DNA from 2 places in the Ruegeria sp. AD9 genome. Region 1 is predicted to be linked to the other one. Evidence: riboswitches for the same ligand, from Rfam matches in the RefSeq annotation. Region 1 holds a riboswitch; the other holds the start of a gene.
What was found. A riboswitch is a leader RNA that binds a small molecule or an ion and turns the genes downstream of it on or off. The one in region 1 is predicted to bind cobalamin.
Positions count from the first base shown of each region.

Region 2: another riboswitch for cobalamin. It lies ahead of ACR0AM_RS18840 (hypothetical protein); the one in region 1 lies ahead of ACR0AM_RS20070 (DUF4198 domain-containing protein).

Region 1 is NZ_JBQFZP010000024.1:11,491-19,291, reverse strand. Features, by position in the region: gene ACR0AM_RS20090 (energy-coupling factor ABC transporter ATP-binding protein) at 1-38, opposite strand, end outside; gene cbiQ (cobalt ECF transporter T component CbiQ) at 35-814, opposite strand; gene ACR0AM_RS20080 (cobalt ABC transporter permease) at 814-1,377, opposite strand; gene cbiM (cobalt transporter CbiM) at 1,374-1,985, opposite strand; gene ACR0AM_RS20070 (DUF4198 domain-containing protein) at 1,992-2,777, opposite strand; cobalamin riboswitch at 2,910-3,108, opposite strand; gene ACR0AM_RS20065 (ROK family transcriptional regulator) at 3,229-4,434, opposite strand; gene ACR0AM_RS20060 (substrate-binding domain-containing protein) at 4,609-5,628, shown strand; gene ACR0AM_RS20055 (ABC transporter permease) at 5,736-6,809, shown strand; gene ACR0AM_RS20050 (ATP-binding cassette domain-containing protein) at 6,809-7,585, shown strand; gene ACR0AM_RS20045 (nucleoside/nucleotide kinase family protein) at 7,582-7,801, shown strand, end outside.
Region 2 is NZ_JBQFZP010000018.1:45,203-53,003, forward strand. Features, by position in the region: gene ACR0AM_RS18820 (bifunctional 2',3'-cyclic-nucleotide 2'-phosphodiesterase/3'-nucleotidase) at 1-1,490, shown strand, start outside; RNA gene ffs (signal recognition particle sRNA small type) at 1,530-1,628, shown strand; gene rsgA (ribosome small subunit-dependent GTPase A) at 1,787-2,815, shown strand; gene ACR0AM_RS18835 (alpha/beta hydrolase family protein) at 2,852-3,709, opposite strand; cobalamin riboswitch at 3,842-4,060, shown strand; gene ACR0AM_RS18840 (hypothetical protein) at 4,152-4,559, shown strand; gene ACR0AM_RS18845 (protein-tyrosine phosphatase family protein) at 4,551-5,063, opposite strand; gene ACR0AM_RS18850 (DNA polymerase III subunit gamma/tau) at 5,236-6,999, shown strand; gene ACR0AM_RS18855 (YbaB/EbfC family nucleoid-associated protein) at 7,189-7,542, shown strand; gene recR (recombination mediator RecR) at 7,604-7,801, shown strand, end outside.

The DNA of each region.
Region 1 (7,801 bases):
TAGGCAAAGCAGATTTCTTCAAGCGCAATCAGTGTCATGCCAAATCCAGTATGATCAGACCCGCGCAAAGGGCACCAAGACCTGCGGCAAAAACGATGTCCCTTCGGGTCAGGGCAAAGTCCTGAAGCAGCAGCATACGGCCTGAAAACCCCCTGCACTTCATCGCATCAAGAATGCGTTCGGATCTTTCGATCGCGCGCACCAGCATCATGCCCACGAGATAGCCAAAGCTGCGATAGGTGTGCCAGTTTGTTGCCGGGCGAAAGCCGCGCACTTTCATGGCCGCGCGCAGGCGCAGGTATTCTTCCCGCAGAACCTCGATATATCGGATGGTGAACATCAAAAGGTGAACCAGCTTTTCGGGGCAGCGCAGGCGGTGCAGGGCGTGGCCAAGCGTGACCGGCTCCATCGTGCCGACCAGCACCATAAGGGACAGGATGACCGCGTTGGCCGTCAAGGCGATCTCGACCGCTTTCCAGAAGCCCTGCCAGCTTGCGGGAAACCCCCAGAGCGTAAACATCGGGTCGCCGGGCATGGAGAATGGCAACAACACCAGCATGAACAGGATGAACCCGTCCATCATGGCCATGCGTTTCAATGTCTTCCGCCAGGGCAGACGCGACGCGGCAAGAAGCGAAAGGGACACCGCCAGAGCCGCGCACAGCGCTGTCAGCGAGGACACCGCCACTGTCACCACCGCGAAGACAACCGCCATAACGATCCGCATCCTAGGATCAAGCGGGTTGATCGCGCCGCGCCGCTGCGCGCCCGCTTTGACCAGCGTGCTTTCCTGTTGTCCCAGAACATGCGCCATCAGGCCGCCAGCTTGCGGCGTGCCGCAAAGTAGAAGCCCAGACCAAACAGACCGACAATATATCCGATCCCACCCAGAACAGTTTGCAGATCATTTTGTTCGCGGTAAGCCGCGATTTCCCGACGCAGCGGGCGCAGCTCATCCCGCACGGCCCTGGCAATGACCTGTTGTTGTTCAGTGCTGAGCACCGCCGCTGTCTGGGCAGGTGCGTTTGTTGGCGGGGTATCAGGTTCCGCTTCAACGCCCATGATCCGGGCGACATCCGCAGCGGGCATGGTGACCTCGGCCACATGTCCGGCACCAAGGTTTGCAAAGAATGTATGGGCCACCGGCGCGTTTGGCGTGTAGATAAAAAACCCGTCTGCATCTGTTACGATACGGCCCAGCTCGGCTCCGTCCGGGCCGTTGACGATGACCTCGGTATCGCTTGCCATGTCGCCGTTGGAAAAGCCGATTTCGCCTTCGATGGCGTCACCGGATTTAAACACTCCGGCTATGACCTTATGCGCCAAGGCAGGTAGGGGTGCACAGCACAGCGCCAGAATGATTGCCAGATACCTCATGCGACCGCTCGTTTGACAAACAGCTCGGGCTTGACCTTGCGCGCCAGCAAAACCGCGAACCCGGTCAGGATCGCCTCAATCGCCATGACAGGAATATGTGCAAAGAAAACAAGCTTGGCCGCAGGCAGGAAGGCATCTCCGGACAAGGCCAGTGAAAACGCAACCATGCCGGTTGTGGCGGCAATGGCAAAGGCACCGCCAACCCCGCCCCATATCGCACCTTGCAGAGGTGAGCCGTGGGCGATCAGGCGGCTAAAGATCAGTCCGTCCAGAACCGCGGGCAACGCGATGTTCAGGGTGTTGATCCCCAATACCGTCAACCCGCCAAAGCCAAAGAAGACGGCTTGCAGCAAAAGCCCGACGAACAGGGCCGGGAATGCGGCCCACCCCAGCAAAAGCCCGGCCATACCGTTGAGGATCAGGTGCACCGACGACGGACCAATAGGAACATGGATCAGCGATGCCACGAAAAAGCTGGCTGACAGCACCCCCGCAGTGGGGATGCGATCAAGATCCAGCGACCTGAGGCCCATGGCAATTCCACCCGCCGCAGCGACGGCACCGCCGATCACGACCGGGTTGGACAAGGCTCCGTCAACGATATGCATCTACGGTTACTCCAAATCCCAGGCGCGGATCCAGATGACCGCGTCCTGGCTGAGTTCTTTGCCATTGTGTTCGGTCACGGGACCGGCGCCGAGCGCTGCAAAACCCCAATATCCGGCTTTTGGAACGCCGAATGTGAAATACCCGTTATCATCCGAAGTTGCGACCAATGCACCACCCGGCAACGGCGAGACGGTCGGGGCCGAAGCAGCCGTGCTTTCCATGTCCGGTTCTGCGGCCATGTACTCGATCTCGATCTCGGCACCCGCAACCGGTTGGCCTTCTGCCATAACCCGACCCGTAAAGGTCGAACCCGCGATGATGTTGGTCGGTTTGTTGAGCGGGATGATCTCAACCGGCAAGCCCACCGGGTTCATCCAGTCGGTCGGCAATTCGTTGCGGTTCAGGAATGCCTTGGCGATCTGCTGGATATAGATATCCTCAGACCCCTCGTAATAGGGCTGGGGAACTGTCACCAGCACATAGTCGCCCGACCGTTTGACCGGAACATAACCCTTGAATGCCGCGCCTTCGTTTTCCCCACCGGTGAAACGCACGGGTTCCAGAGTGTCCAGCAGGTCGGTTTTCTGACCGTTGTGGATCACGTAGAATTCCTGCGGCTTGTCCAGATCCATGACATGCCCGTTCGAGAACGGATGCCAGAAGATCAGCTTGACCGGAACATTCCCCGGTGCGTCGATCATGGTGTCAGAGGTGTATTCCAGCAGGAAATGCGCATTTGCCATCGCTGGAAGCGCCATCGCCACAGCGGCTGCAGAAAGCAGCTTGGTCATCAATAGTCGTCCTTGTCCCTTCGTACCAACCCCGGTACGAGATGCGTTTTGACTGCGGGGACGTCCAAGCTAAGCTGCTTTTTCAAGCATCCTGCTCCGACGCACATCCCGTCGCCGATTAGGAGTGCCCTTGTCAAAGGCACATGTCCGGCAGGTATCCTGACTTGCGGGTCAAAGCGTTGGGCTGGCCTTCCCGGATTAACTCCAGTGGCACTTCAGCCCTGCTCGCCGCTTACAGTTGCGGGTGCAGTTGCGGAATTAGGCCAAAGCCCGCACCGCATTCCCTTTTGATTCCAGAGCACGCCCCGGAACCGAACATGCCGAGCGGCTTGCCAGACTTCTTCGGCGTCCGTCAACGATCAATTGCGCTGGCTGTCAAAAAGTTTAGCGGGCAATGCCCTTTTTCCGGCGGATCCGCTTTGGATAAAGGTCGGGGTTTTCAGGGATGAACCTACCCTTCGAGCAGGTATCTTTCCGACAATGGCAAACTGGCCGCCCCCAATGAGCGGGCATCCGGGCCTGCCGTCCCCGCCAACACCAAAGGCCGTTCCAGCCCGGTCAGGTTCAGGTCGGATAGTTCGACCTCAACCAGTTCCACCAGCCGCGCCTTAATGCCTGCGGGCATCCAGCCATCAATCTTGACACATTCGAAGTCGATCAGGCTGCAAGATGAGACTGTGGCATGGGCGATCCCGTGCGCCGCTTGTTTCAGCCAGTTCTCAAGGTGGGTTTTCGGTACGTCCCAATGCTGTGTCGTTTCCCAAATTGAACCGGCTGTTGCGGCATTCTCACCTGTCGCGCGCTCCAGTACATAAAGACTGGCGACATCTATCAACGGTTTCACTCCGCCTGCGTCGTCCGGCACAGGCAATGGACCAAGCGCACCGGCATTTCCCCGCCCCGAAAAGATGGAGCCGTTCAGAACCACCCCGCCCCCAATGAAGAAGCCCACATAAAAATACAGGAAATCTCGTGGGCCTTCCGCCGGGCCAAAGACCAGCTCGGCACCGCAGGCGGCCGTTGCGTCGTTCTGTAGGAATACCGGCAAGTCATAGCTTGAGGCCAGTGCGCCTTTCAGGTCCGCGTCACGCCACGGATCCATTTTCTCCTGCGGAACCTGCAATGTCTGCGCCCAGTCCCAAAGGTAGAACGGCATCGCAATCCCAAGACCCGCGATCCTGCCGCGCGCTTCGGGCGACAGCGACGTCATCACTTTGTCGAGGCTTTCCTTGGAAAAGCTCAGTGTCGCCTCGGGCGTCGGAAAATCATAAGTCCGCCGCTCACGGTGCCTGACATTGCCAAGGAAATCCGTCAGCACCAGCTCGGTACTGCGCCGCCCGACTTTGAGCCCAAAGAAATACGCGCCATCCGGATTCAGGCGCATGGGAACCGAGGGCTGCCCGACTTTTCCCCGGATCGGTTCGCCCCGCAGAAGCAGCCCATCGGTTTCCAACTGGCGCATGATGACCGAAACCGTCTGTGCCGACAGCCCGGTCATCCGCGCGATCTCAGATTTTGCAAGGGCCTGATGGCGCCGGACCAGTGACAGGACAAGCCGTTCATTTCGGGCCCGCATTCCGCTTTGATTGGTGCCGCGCATGTCTGGCTCGCGTACGCCAGCGGTATTGTCCAAAGAGTTGTTTGCAGACACGGCCATCCCCTTCGTGACGACAATGTTGAAACCCTTCCTTTCTGTCAATAATAAATAAGAGTGATTTATTTATTGACTCAAAATTCGAATCTTGTGATGGTTTTCACGTTCGATCGGGCCGGATTTCGCCCGATCAGACGTATGCCCTGACGGGCATTGGGAAAACTGGGAGGACTACCGATGAAACTTGCGAAACTTGCAGGCGCTACGGCGCTGGCGGTTACGGCCATGGCAAGCAGTGCAATGGCCGAAGGTGAAACCGTTTGCCTGATCACCAAGACGGATACCAACCCTTTCTTTGTCAAAATGAGAGAGGGCGCGACAGCCAAAGCCGAAGAGCTTGGCATGACGCTGAAGGCCTTTGCCGGCAAAGTCGACGGCGACCACGAAACTCAGGTTCAGGCCATCGAAACCTGCATACTGGATGGCGCAAAGGGTATCCTGCTGACCGCGTCAGATACGTCGTCTATCGTTCCGGCGGTGCAGCAGGCCCGCGATGCCGGGCTGCTGGTGATTGCGCTGGACACCCCGCTTGAGCCTATCGACTCGGCCGACGCGACCTTTGCCACCGACAATTTCCTTGCGGGGCTTCTGATCGGACAATGGGCAAAAGCCACTCTGGGAGATGCGGCAAACGACGCCAAAATCGCCACGTTGGACCTTGCGGTCAGCCAGCCCACTGTGGATGTGCTTCGCAATCAGGGGTTTTTGCAGGGGTTTGGTGTTGATCTGGCCGATCCGAACGTGATTGGCGATGAAGACGACCCGCGCCTTGTTGGCAGCGATGTCACCGCTGGCAACGAAGAAGGCGGCCGCCGCGCGATGGAGAACCTGCTGGCCAAAGACCCGACGATCAACGTGGTGCACACCATCAACGAACCGGCGGCAGCGGGTGCTTATGAGGCGCTTAAGGCTATCGGGCGCGAAAATGACGTGCTGATCGTTTCCGTCGATGGCGGCTGCCCCGGCGTGCAGAACGTGGCGGACGGGGTCATCGGCGCAACATCCCAGCAATACCCGCTGCTGATGGCATCGCTGGGCGTTGAGGCTGTCAAGAAATGGGCGGACGAAGGGACGAAACCCGAGAACACACCCGGTAAGGACTTTTTTGACACTGGCGTGGCGCTTGTGACGGATAAGGCCGCCGACGGCGTCGAGTCCATCTCTGTTCAGGAAGGCATGGACCTCTGCTGGGGTTAAGCTGAACGTGTGGAAGGCCGCCACGCGGCCTTCCACTTATCAAAACCACCCACACGCCCGAAACCTTGCTAAAGTCGTCATAAACCTGACGCTTTGGGGGAAGTTCCATGTCCGATTCTTCACGACAAGCTGACGATTTCGAAACCGCCGCAAAAGGCAGCCCGGAGCAAGTCGCCGAGTTTGACGATCACCAACGCGGATTTGTCGGGACGGTTCAGCATTTTCTGCATGTGAACCCGTCGCTGGTCCCGCTGATTGTCCTTGTCGCTGCCATCGTCATCTTTGGTGTCTTATTAGGCCCCAAGTTCTTTTCGCCCTTTGCGCTGACATTGATCCTTCAGCAGGTTCAGATCGTCGGGATTGTGGCCGCGGCACAAAGCCTTGTGATCCTGACCGCAGGCATCGACCTGAGTGTTGGGGCCATCATGGTGATGTCGTCGGTTGTGATGGGGCAGTTTACCTTCCGCTATGGAATGCCGCCGTCGGTTGCGATTGTGTGCGGCCTTGCTGTTGGCTCGGCAATCGGGGCCTTGAACGGGTTTCTGGTCAGTCGCATCAAGCTGCCACCTTTCATCGTCACCCTTGGCATGTGGCAGATCGTTCTTGCGGCGAATTTTCTTTATTCACAAAACGAAACGATCCGGTCGCAGGAAATCGAGGAACACGCCGCCATCCTGCAACTGTTTGGTGCCAAGTTTAACGTGGGCGGAGCGGTGTTTACCGTCGGGGTGGTCTTCATGCTGGCGCTGATCCTCGTCCTTGCATACGCGCTGCGGCACACGGCCTGGGGCAGGCATGTCTATGCCGTCGGGGATGACCCCGAAGCGGCAGAGCTGTCCGGTGTCAACGTACACCGCACGCTGATATCCGTGTACATGCTGTCCGGCCTGATCTGCGCCTTTGCGGGCTGGGCCCTGATTGGTCGGATCGGGTCGGTTTCGCCAACCTCGGGGCAGCTGGCCAACATTGAAAGCATCACGGCGGTCGTGATCGGGGGGATATCTCTGTTTGGCGGTCGCGGGTCTATTCTGGGGTCCCTGTTCGGTGCCCTGATCGTGGGCGTCTTTACGCTTGGGCTGCGGTTGTTGGGCGCGGATGCACAATGGACGTTCCTGCTGATCGGCATCCTTATCATCGCAGCGGTCGCGGTCGACCAGTGGATCAGAAAGGTGGCAGCCTGATGGAACCCATTCTCAAAGGACGGAACCTTGTGAAACGCTATGGCAAGGTGACTGCGCTGGATCACTGCGACTTCGATCTGATGCCGGGTGAGATTCTGGCGGTGATCGGCGACAATGGCGCGGGCAAGTCGACGCTGATCAAGGCAGTGTCCGGCGCAGTGACGCCAGACGAAGGCGATGTTTGGCTGGAAGGTCAAAAGGTGAATTTCCATTCCCCGATCGATGCGCGTGAAGCCGGTATTGAAACCGTCTACCAGACGCTTGCCATGTCCCCTGCCCTGTCGATTGCGGACAATATGTTCATGGGGCGGGAAATTCGGCGCAAAGGACCGCTCGGGTCGTGGCTTCGCATGCTTGACCGTCCGGCGATGGAAAAATTCGCCCGCGAAAAGCTGAGCGAACTGGGTCTGATGACGATCCAGAACATCAATCAGGCGGTCGAAACCCTGTCGGGTGGACAACGTCAGGGGGTCGCCGTGGCACGCGCGGCGGCGTTCGGGTCCAAGGTCATTATTCTGGACGAACCGACAGCAGCACTGGGCGTCAAAGAAAGCCGCAGGGTCCTTGAACTGATCCAGGATGTGAAATCGCGTGGCATCCCAATCATCCTGATCAGCCACAACATGCCCCATGTTTTTGAAGTCGCAGACCGAATTCACGTGCACCGGCTGGGAAAACGCCTGTGTGTGATTGACCCCAAAGACTATTCGATGTCCGACGCCGTGGCGTTTATGACCGGGGCTAAGGAAGCACCGCCCGAGGATCAGGCCGCATGACCGGTGGCGGCACCGCCCCTGACGTTCTGGCCGACAGCATCGTCGATGCCGTTGAGGCGCTGCCGCCGGCCCGACACCGGCAACTTGTCGCGATTGCCGGCCCGCCCGGATCCGGGAAAAGCACCGTTGCCAGCCTTGCCACAGCCAAGCTGAACCGGCGCGGCGTGTCAGCTGGGCTTGTGCCAATGGACGGTTTTCACTTTGACAACGCGATCC
Region 2 (7,801 bases), on a different contig from region 1:
GCCCGGTTATTTGCAGCAACCTGTATCGCACGCGCGGACCTCAGCCCTGGCAGCGGCATATCGTTCTGAACCGCACTGTGTCTTTGAACGGTAAAGACATTCCTGTTCGCATCGGCATCTTCTCGGTTCTTCCGCCGCAAACGGCCTGTTGGGAGGCACATAATCTGGATGACGATATCGTCGTCGAAGATATCCTGCTTGCGGCAAAGTCCCTGACGCAGACATTGCGCGACGAGGGGTGTGATATCATCGTGGCGCTTGCTCATTCCGGCCTTGGGGGCAGCGGACCGGTGGCGGGGATGGAAAACGCCGTGCTACCCTTAGCCGCGATCAAAGGCATCGATGCCATTGTGGCCGGGCACACTCACCTGACACTTCCAGGAGAGGGTCACGCCAATACCCCGATGGTCGATCACCTGACGGGGCTGGTACATGGGACGCCCGTTGTCATGCCGGGATCAGCGGGCTCTTACCTGGGGGTTATCGATTTGGCCGTGACCGCCGGGCCGGACGGCAAAGTGCAAATCCGGGATAGCCGCGTCGAACTGCGTCCGGTTATCAGCAACGGCACAGCCGTCGGGGATGACAGTGAAATTGCGGTCCTGTGTGAGGTGGCGCATCGTATGACCCGTCAATCCGTTGCGGCACCAGTGGCACATATCCCGGATACATTGCACAGCTATTTCAGTTGCTGTGCGCCGGATCGCGGGCTGACCCTTGTAGCTGCAGCGCAAGCCGCCGCACTGCGCCCGCTTTTGCAGGGAACCAACCTGGCGGATCTGCCGGTTTTGTCGGTTGTTTCGCCTGCCAAATCCGGCGGGCGCTCAGGCCCGCGCCATTACACCGAGGTACCCGCCGGAGAGCTATGTCTACGCCATGTCGCGGACCTGCACGTGTTTCCAAACGAGCTGCGTGCAATCCGGATCAGCGGTGCGCATCTGCTGGACTGGTTGGAGATGTCAGCCAGCGTATTCAACCAGTTAAAGTCTGGTTCCGAACCCGAACTGATCAACCCTGAACGGGCCGGGTACAATTTCGACATCGTGTTTGGACTGTCTTATCAGATCGACCCCACACAGCCGCCGCGATACGATGCGCAGGGGAAAATGATCCATCCAGACCACAGGCGGATCAGTGATCTGACATATGCAGGCCATCCCGTTCGACCGGAGCAGATATTCGTTATGGCGCTGAACAATTACCGCGCCAGCGGAGGCGGGCATTTTCCGCATGCGACAACGACAGAGCTGATCAGCCTGCCACCGTTGAGCATCAAGGACCTTGTGCGGGATTACCTGTCACAGCACCTTCCGCCCGATCCGATCGCCAAGCAGCCCTACCCGTTCTCGCTGATGCCGCAGCGGGGCGTGGCGACAATTCTTCGAACAGGTCCGGGCGCCCTGAAATATCTGGATGAGTTACGCAGGTTCGATCCCGTGCTGCTGGGCTCGGATGGCAGGGGATTTGAACGCATTCGCCTGACGCTCTGACGGGTTGTCTTTTCCCGATGCCTTCCCTATATCCGGACTCGAGAGGTTGGCGCGGGCGAGCGCCTCGCCAACCTGGTCAGGTCCGGAAGGAAGCAGCCACAACGAGCCCCGCTTGGGTCGATGTCCAACCTCTCACTTCGTGAACCACAGCCACAGGAGGGCTTTATGATTGTAGTGAAAACCCTTCGGGCAGACTGGTTCTGATTTACCGGAATCACCGGACTGCCTGAACACACGACCTGCGGATGCGCGCTTGCCATCCGTTGGCATTGCTGTTTCTGAAAACAGGCAGATAAATGTCTTATACGCTTTCGGACCTGGGATGGTCCTCTTACTTTGCCGCGCAGCATGCGGTTTTTCCTTCTGACACGCCCTTTCGTATCGCATCGGTACATCGGGACCGTCTGATCGGGCTGAGCCCGGATGGTGATATCCCTTTGCTGACACCGGATAATCCGACCGGTTCATATGCCGTTGGGGATTGGGTCCTTGCCGACGCCGAAAACCGCGTGCGTCACATTCTGGACCGGCGCAGCCTGCTGCAACGCAGGGCTGCCGGTACAGGTGCCGCAACACAACTGATAGCAGCCAATGTCGATGTGTTGTTCATCGTCAGCTCGTGCAACGCCGATTTCAACCTGCCCCGGCTGGAACGTTATCTGGCGCTGGCACATCAGGCCGGATGTTATCCGGTCGTTGTCCTGACGAAAGTTGACCAGTCGGATGACCCCGGCAGTTTCTCGGGACAAGTGCAATCTCTGGACCCTTTTTTGTCGGTACTGGCGATCAATGCGCTAGACCCGGCAGATATCGAAAAGGTTCTGGCATGGTGCCCCAAAGGCCAGACCGGCGCGCTGGTCGGGTCGTCGGGCGTGGGTAAAACGACGCTCAGCAACGCCATGACGGATCAAAACCTCGCCACGTCTGGAATTCGCGAAGACGACGCACGGGGCAGGCACACGACAACGGTGCGCGCGTTGCACCGGATGGGTAACGGTGGCTGGCTGATCGACACGCCGGGAATGCGCGCATTGCGTTTGTTGGACGCTCAGGACGGAATCGACAACGTGTTCTCGGACATCACAGAGCTTGGCCAAAGCTGCCGCTTTTCGGATTGTCAGCACGAGACCGAGCCCGGCTGTGCCGTGCAGAACGCAATAGGCAAGGGCGTTCTTGATCCGGCGCGGCTGGACCGTTGGCGCAAGCTGCGGCGCGAAGATCAGCGAAACTCGGAAACCGTTGCGCAATCGCGGGCGCGGGACAAGGCGTTCGGCAAGATGGTCCGCGGTGTCATGCAGGACAAGAAGCTTCGCAAACGGCCATAGCTGCAAGGTGTTATGGAAAACCTGCGTCGCGTCTGATCAGGCGATCAGGCGCGGCCAGACCGCTGCATTGCGCCGGGCAAATGCGCCTATGTGACCAATCTCCGGCAGCCCAAATTCGGCAGGCTTCAGAAGGTGGCGTCTGGCCCCGGGGCCATACAGATCGGCAAGGCGCCAAACCGCCTCGGGCGGAACCATCTGGTCGTCTTCGAACGTGAACAGATCCACAGCTGTTCCAGAACTGCCCCAATGCGCATCAGGCAAATTCTGCCCGATCTCGGGAACGTAGCTAAGAGGAGCTGTGCACCATTTGCGCCATTGCCAGTAGACCGAGGCGGGCAGGTCCGAGCCAAACCCGATTGCTTTGCCAGGCAGATAGCCAAGCGCCCGCACCATCAGCGGTGCATGGCCATACCAGAACAGCCCCGCCAGCCCCCGATAGGGCCATGGGTGATCTTTCAAAGTCACCAGCCCCGAACACACACAGATCATACGGTCAATCTGGTTGATATCCGGCTGCACCGGCCCCAGCATCGCACCGACCGAATGGCCGATGGTCCAGTGCTGCGCCTTTGGAAACCGCCTGCGCATCTCGGCCCGTGCCGCCGGCATATCGATCAATGCCCAATCCGCCATTGTAGCACGCGCGTCTTTCAGGCGGCCGACCAACGAAAGCCCGTAGTCCCGATAGTCATAGGTCAGGCAAGCCATCCCCCGCTTGGTAGCCAGCCATCGCGCAAAATGGCGATAATAGTCACGCGGCACACCTGTAGCACTGTTCAGCACAACAACGGTTTCCGGCTCACCCACAGGCCGGTACAACCGCGCCGACAAGGTCACGGACCCTGACGGAAAGCTGAAATCTTCGATCAACACCGTCTGTTCCGTATCCAACATGATCCCGGCTTTCACTGAAACAATCGGTTTGCCTGCCTTCAATGCCGACGACACTAGGCCGGAACATAATCCGCATCCAGCATGACCAAACGTCCGGCCTAAAGATCGGCTTGACTCGGAACGCGATCAGACGCTAGCGGTTGTGTGATGGTTTCCGGCCCCTACAAGAGGTCGGGATGAAAAGGGAACACGGTGCGGTTTGTCTGGTCACACAGACATCAACCAAGTCCGCGACTGCCCCCGCAACTGTAAGCGGTAAGCAATGCCGAAATACCACTGGCCTATGGGCTGGGAAGGTCGGCAGAGCAATGACCCGCAAGTCAGGAGACCTGCCATCGGAACTGAAACCGAAACTCGGGCGGGGTGTCCGGGCAGGTCCTGACGGCGAAATGCTGTCCCACCTGCCCCAATATTCCAGCCCACCACGCGCGGAGGGCGCAGGATGATCTGGAAGACAAAATCACACGAATACAGCGCAACGGTGTGCCAGCGGACAGGGAAAACCTGCCCGGCTTTGGCGCGACTGGCCCGCTCGATTTCGGAAGCCATGGCGCAGGCGGTTTCGGTCACCAGCGAGGATTTCGAATTTGAAGGCAGCAGCGCGCTGTCACATTGCGCAGAAGGGTGCATGGCAACGATCAGAGCGCGATCCGACAGCGTTCGCATTTTCTGTGGAACACACCCTGACACGGCAACTCGGGATCTGGATGCCTATGCTGATTTGATCTTTGGACCTACATTCAGCACGCTGCCCTCGGGCACCATCGCGAACCTGCCTTGCGCCATGATCGAGGTTTCAACGATCCGCCCCCAAAAAACCGGCTACGCGCCACAGCAGCTTTCAGCTTGATCCCACTTCCACCTGTGCCGGGGTGATCCGGGACGCCCAGGCCAGCTGCGCATCGGTTTCGACAGCGCAGGGGCGCACGGCCCGCAAGCGGTCCAGTGCGTCGCTGGCGCGTTCACCGCATTCAACCATCAGTCGCAGAATAATCATCCCGGACCTGCCGCACCCCCCACGGCAGTGTACAAGGACCCGGCCACCGCCCGACAGTGCGTGTCGGGCGGTGGCGCTGACCTCTGGCCAGGCCTTCCGAACCGCTTGCGTTGGCGCTCCAAAATCTTCGATCGGCAGGTGAACCCACCGGCTGGCCCGGCTTTGGATGTCACTGCCAAAGTGCTGCGCGCCATCCTGAAGCATTTCGACATCCGTCGTCATTGAAATCACAAGGCCCGGTTTCCACGCCGCAATCGTATCCAGATCGGTGGCGTAATCCCCGCCACGCCCTGGCATTGAAGTAAGGGCAAGCGTTCCGCCTCCGACCTGCAGAGCAAAAATGACCAGCTGCGACATGAAGTGCGTCCTCCCCCAAGGTACTCTTTAAGAAATGAGCCATTAAATCCGCTGGACCAGTTTAGTTGGAAACCAGCCCGTTTCTGAAACAAAAAATCATCACGCCCCACAGTGGACGCGGACTGCCGCCGCCACTACGCTGTGCCGAAGCACCGAATCCGAGCGAGTAGACATGACAGACACGCCCAGCCCCGCCTATCAGGTTCTCGCCCGCAAATACCGCCCGGAAACCTTTGCCGACCTGGTGGGTCAGGATGCCATGGTGCGCACCCTGAAAAACGCTTTTGAAGCCGACCGGATTGCGCAGGCCTTTGTCATGACCGGCATTCGCGGAACGGGTAAAACCACCACGGCACGGATCATCGCCAAGGGCATGAACTGTATCGGACCGGATGGAACCGGAGGGCCGACAACAGAGCCTTGCGGTCAGTGCGAGCATTGCATCGCGATCATGGAAGGCCGCCATGTCGATGTGATGGAAATGGATGCCGCCAGCCGTACCGGCGTCAACGATATCCGCGAGATCATCGACAGTGTCCGCTATCGCGCAGCCAGCGCGCGCTACAAGATCTACATCATCGACGAGGTTCACATGCTCTCGACCAGCGCATTCAACGCGCTGCTCAAGACGCTCGAGGAACCGCCCGCACATGTGAAGTTCATCTTCGCGACCACCGAGATTCGCAAAGTGCCAGTCACGGTTCTGTCGCGGTGTCAACGCTTTGACCTGCGCCGGATTGAGCCCGAAGACATGATCGGTCTGCTGCGCAAGATCGCCGGGGCCGAGGGCGCGCAGATTGCCGACGACGCACTGGCGCTGATCACCCGCGCTGCAGAAGGGTCGGCCCGCGACGCGACCTCATTGCTCGATCAGGCAATCTCGCACGGGGCCGGTGAGACGACGGCAGATCAGGTCCGTGCGATGCTGGGTCTAGCGGATCGAGGTCGTGTTCTGGACCTGATGGACATGATCCTGCGCGGTGACGCGGCAGGAGCGCTTACTGAACTGAGCGGGCAATATGCGGAAGGCGCAGACCCTCTGGCTGTGCTGCGCGATCTGGCCGAAATCACGCATTGGGTGTCCGTCGTAAAGATCACACCCGACGCGGCCGAAGACCCGACGGTTTCCCCCGACGAACGCACACGGGGCCAGCACATGGCCGAGGCTTTGCCGATGCGGGTTCTGACCCGGATGTGGCAGATGCTGCTGAAGGCGCTGGAGGAAGTCTCTGCGGCGCCCAACGCGATGATGGCCGCCGAAATGGCTGTTATCCGACTGACACATGTCGCCGATTTGCCCAGCCCCGAAGAACTGATCAAACGGCTGCAAGACGCCCCACCTTCGCCACCCGGCGGGCCGGGCGGGGGCATGTCAATGTCCCGGCAGGCCCCGGTGGCAACGCAATCCAACGCGACCCCGCCGCCTGCCTATGCATCGCCCCCGCGCGGCGCGGGTGGCGCACCGGTTGCCGCGCTGGCGCAGGATGCCCAGACGGCCCTGGCCCGCTATCCAACCTTCGGACATGTGGTGGAACTGATCCGCACAAACCGCGATGTGAAACTGCTTGTCGAGGTGGAAAGCGGCATGCGCCTTGTGTCGTACCAGCCCGGCCGGATCGAATTCACCCCGACGCCTCAGGCACCGTCGGATCTGGCGTCGCGATTGGGCTCTGCCCTGCAACGCTGGACTGGCAATCGGTGGGCCGTCTCCATTGTCTCGGACGGGGATGCGGCGACCATCGCGGAAGTGCGGGACCGGGCCGAAATAGCCCTGAAAGCCGAGGCCGAAGAGCACCCGCTGGTTCAGGCCGTGCTGACGCAATTCCCCAAGGCAAAGATCATTCGGATCGAAACACCTGAACAGCGTGCCGCCAAGGTTGAGACCGAGGCCCTTCCCGAAGTCGAAGATGAATGGGACCCCTTCGAAGAGGATTAGCCCCAGGCCCGTGGGTCCAAGTTTCAGGAAACCGGCATACTCACCCCCTTTCACGATGAAACTGAGGGAGGGAATGCGGGCGCATAAATGATCGGCCGGCGACGCTCTGATCTGGACAGGCGGGAGACCTCTTGTGCCGCCTGCCTGCGGTCCGTATTTAGAACCAAACAGAAACACAGGAGACGACTGATGCTGAAAGGACTCGGCGGGCTTGGCGGACTGGGCGACATGGCAAAGATGATGAAATCCGCACAAGACCTGCAAACCAAGATGACCGAAATGCAGGAAGAGCTGAACAACATGATGGTTGTCGGCGAATCCGGTGCAGGGCTGGTCAAGGCAACGGCCACAGCCAAGGGTGAACTCAAGGGGCTGGACATCGACCCGTCCATCTTCAACGGCGACGACAAGGAAGTGGTCGAAGACCTGATCCTGGCCGCCATCAAAGACGCTCAGGCCAAAGCTGCCGAACGTTCACAGGAAGAGATGGGCAAGCTGACCGAAAGCATGGGCCTGCCCAAAGACATCAAGCTACCGTTCTGAGCTTCATCTTTTCCCAAATACTCCCGCCGGAGGCTTCCTCCGGTGCAAAGCAGGACAGGCCATGGGAACGAACAGCGAAATCGACAATCTGATCGATCTGATGGCCAAACTGCCGGGGCTGGGCCCGCGCTCGGCCCGCCGCGCGGTGCTGCACCTGATCCGCAAACGCGCTCTGCTGCTGACGCCCCTGTCAGACGCCATGCAGCAAGTGGCCGTCACCGCCCGCGAATGCCTGAATTGCGGCAATGTGGGCACCACG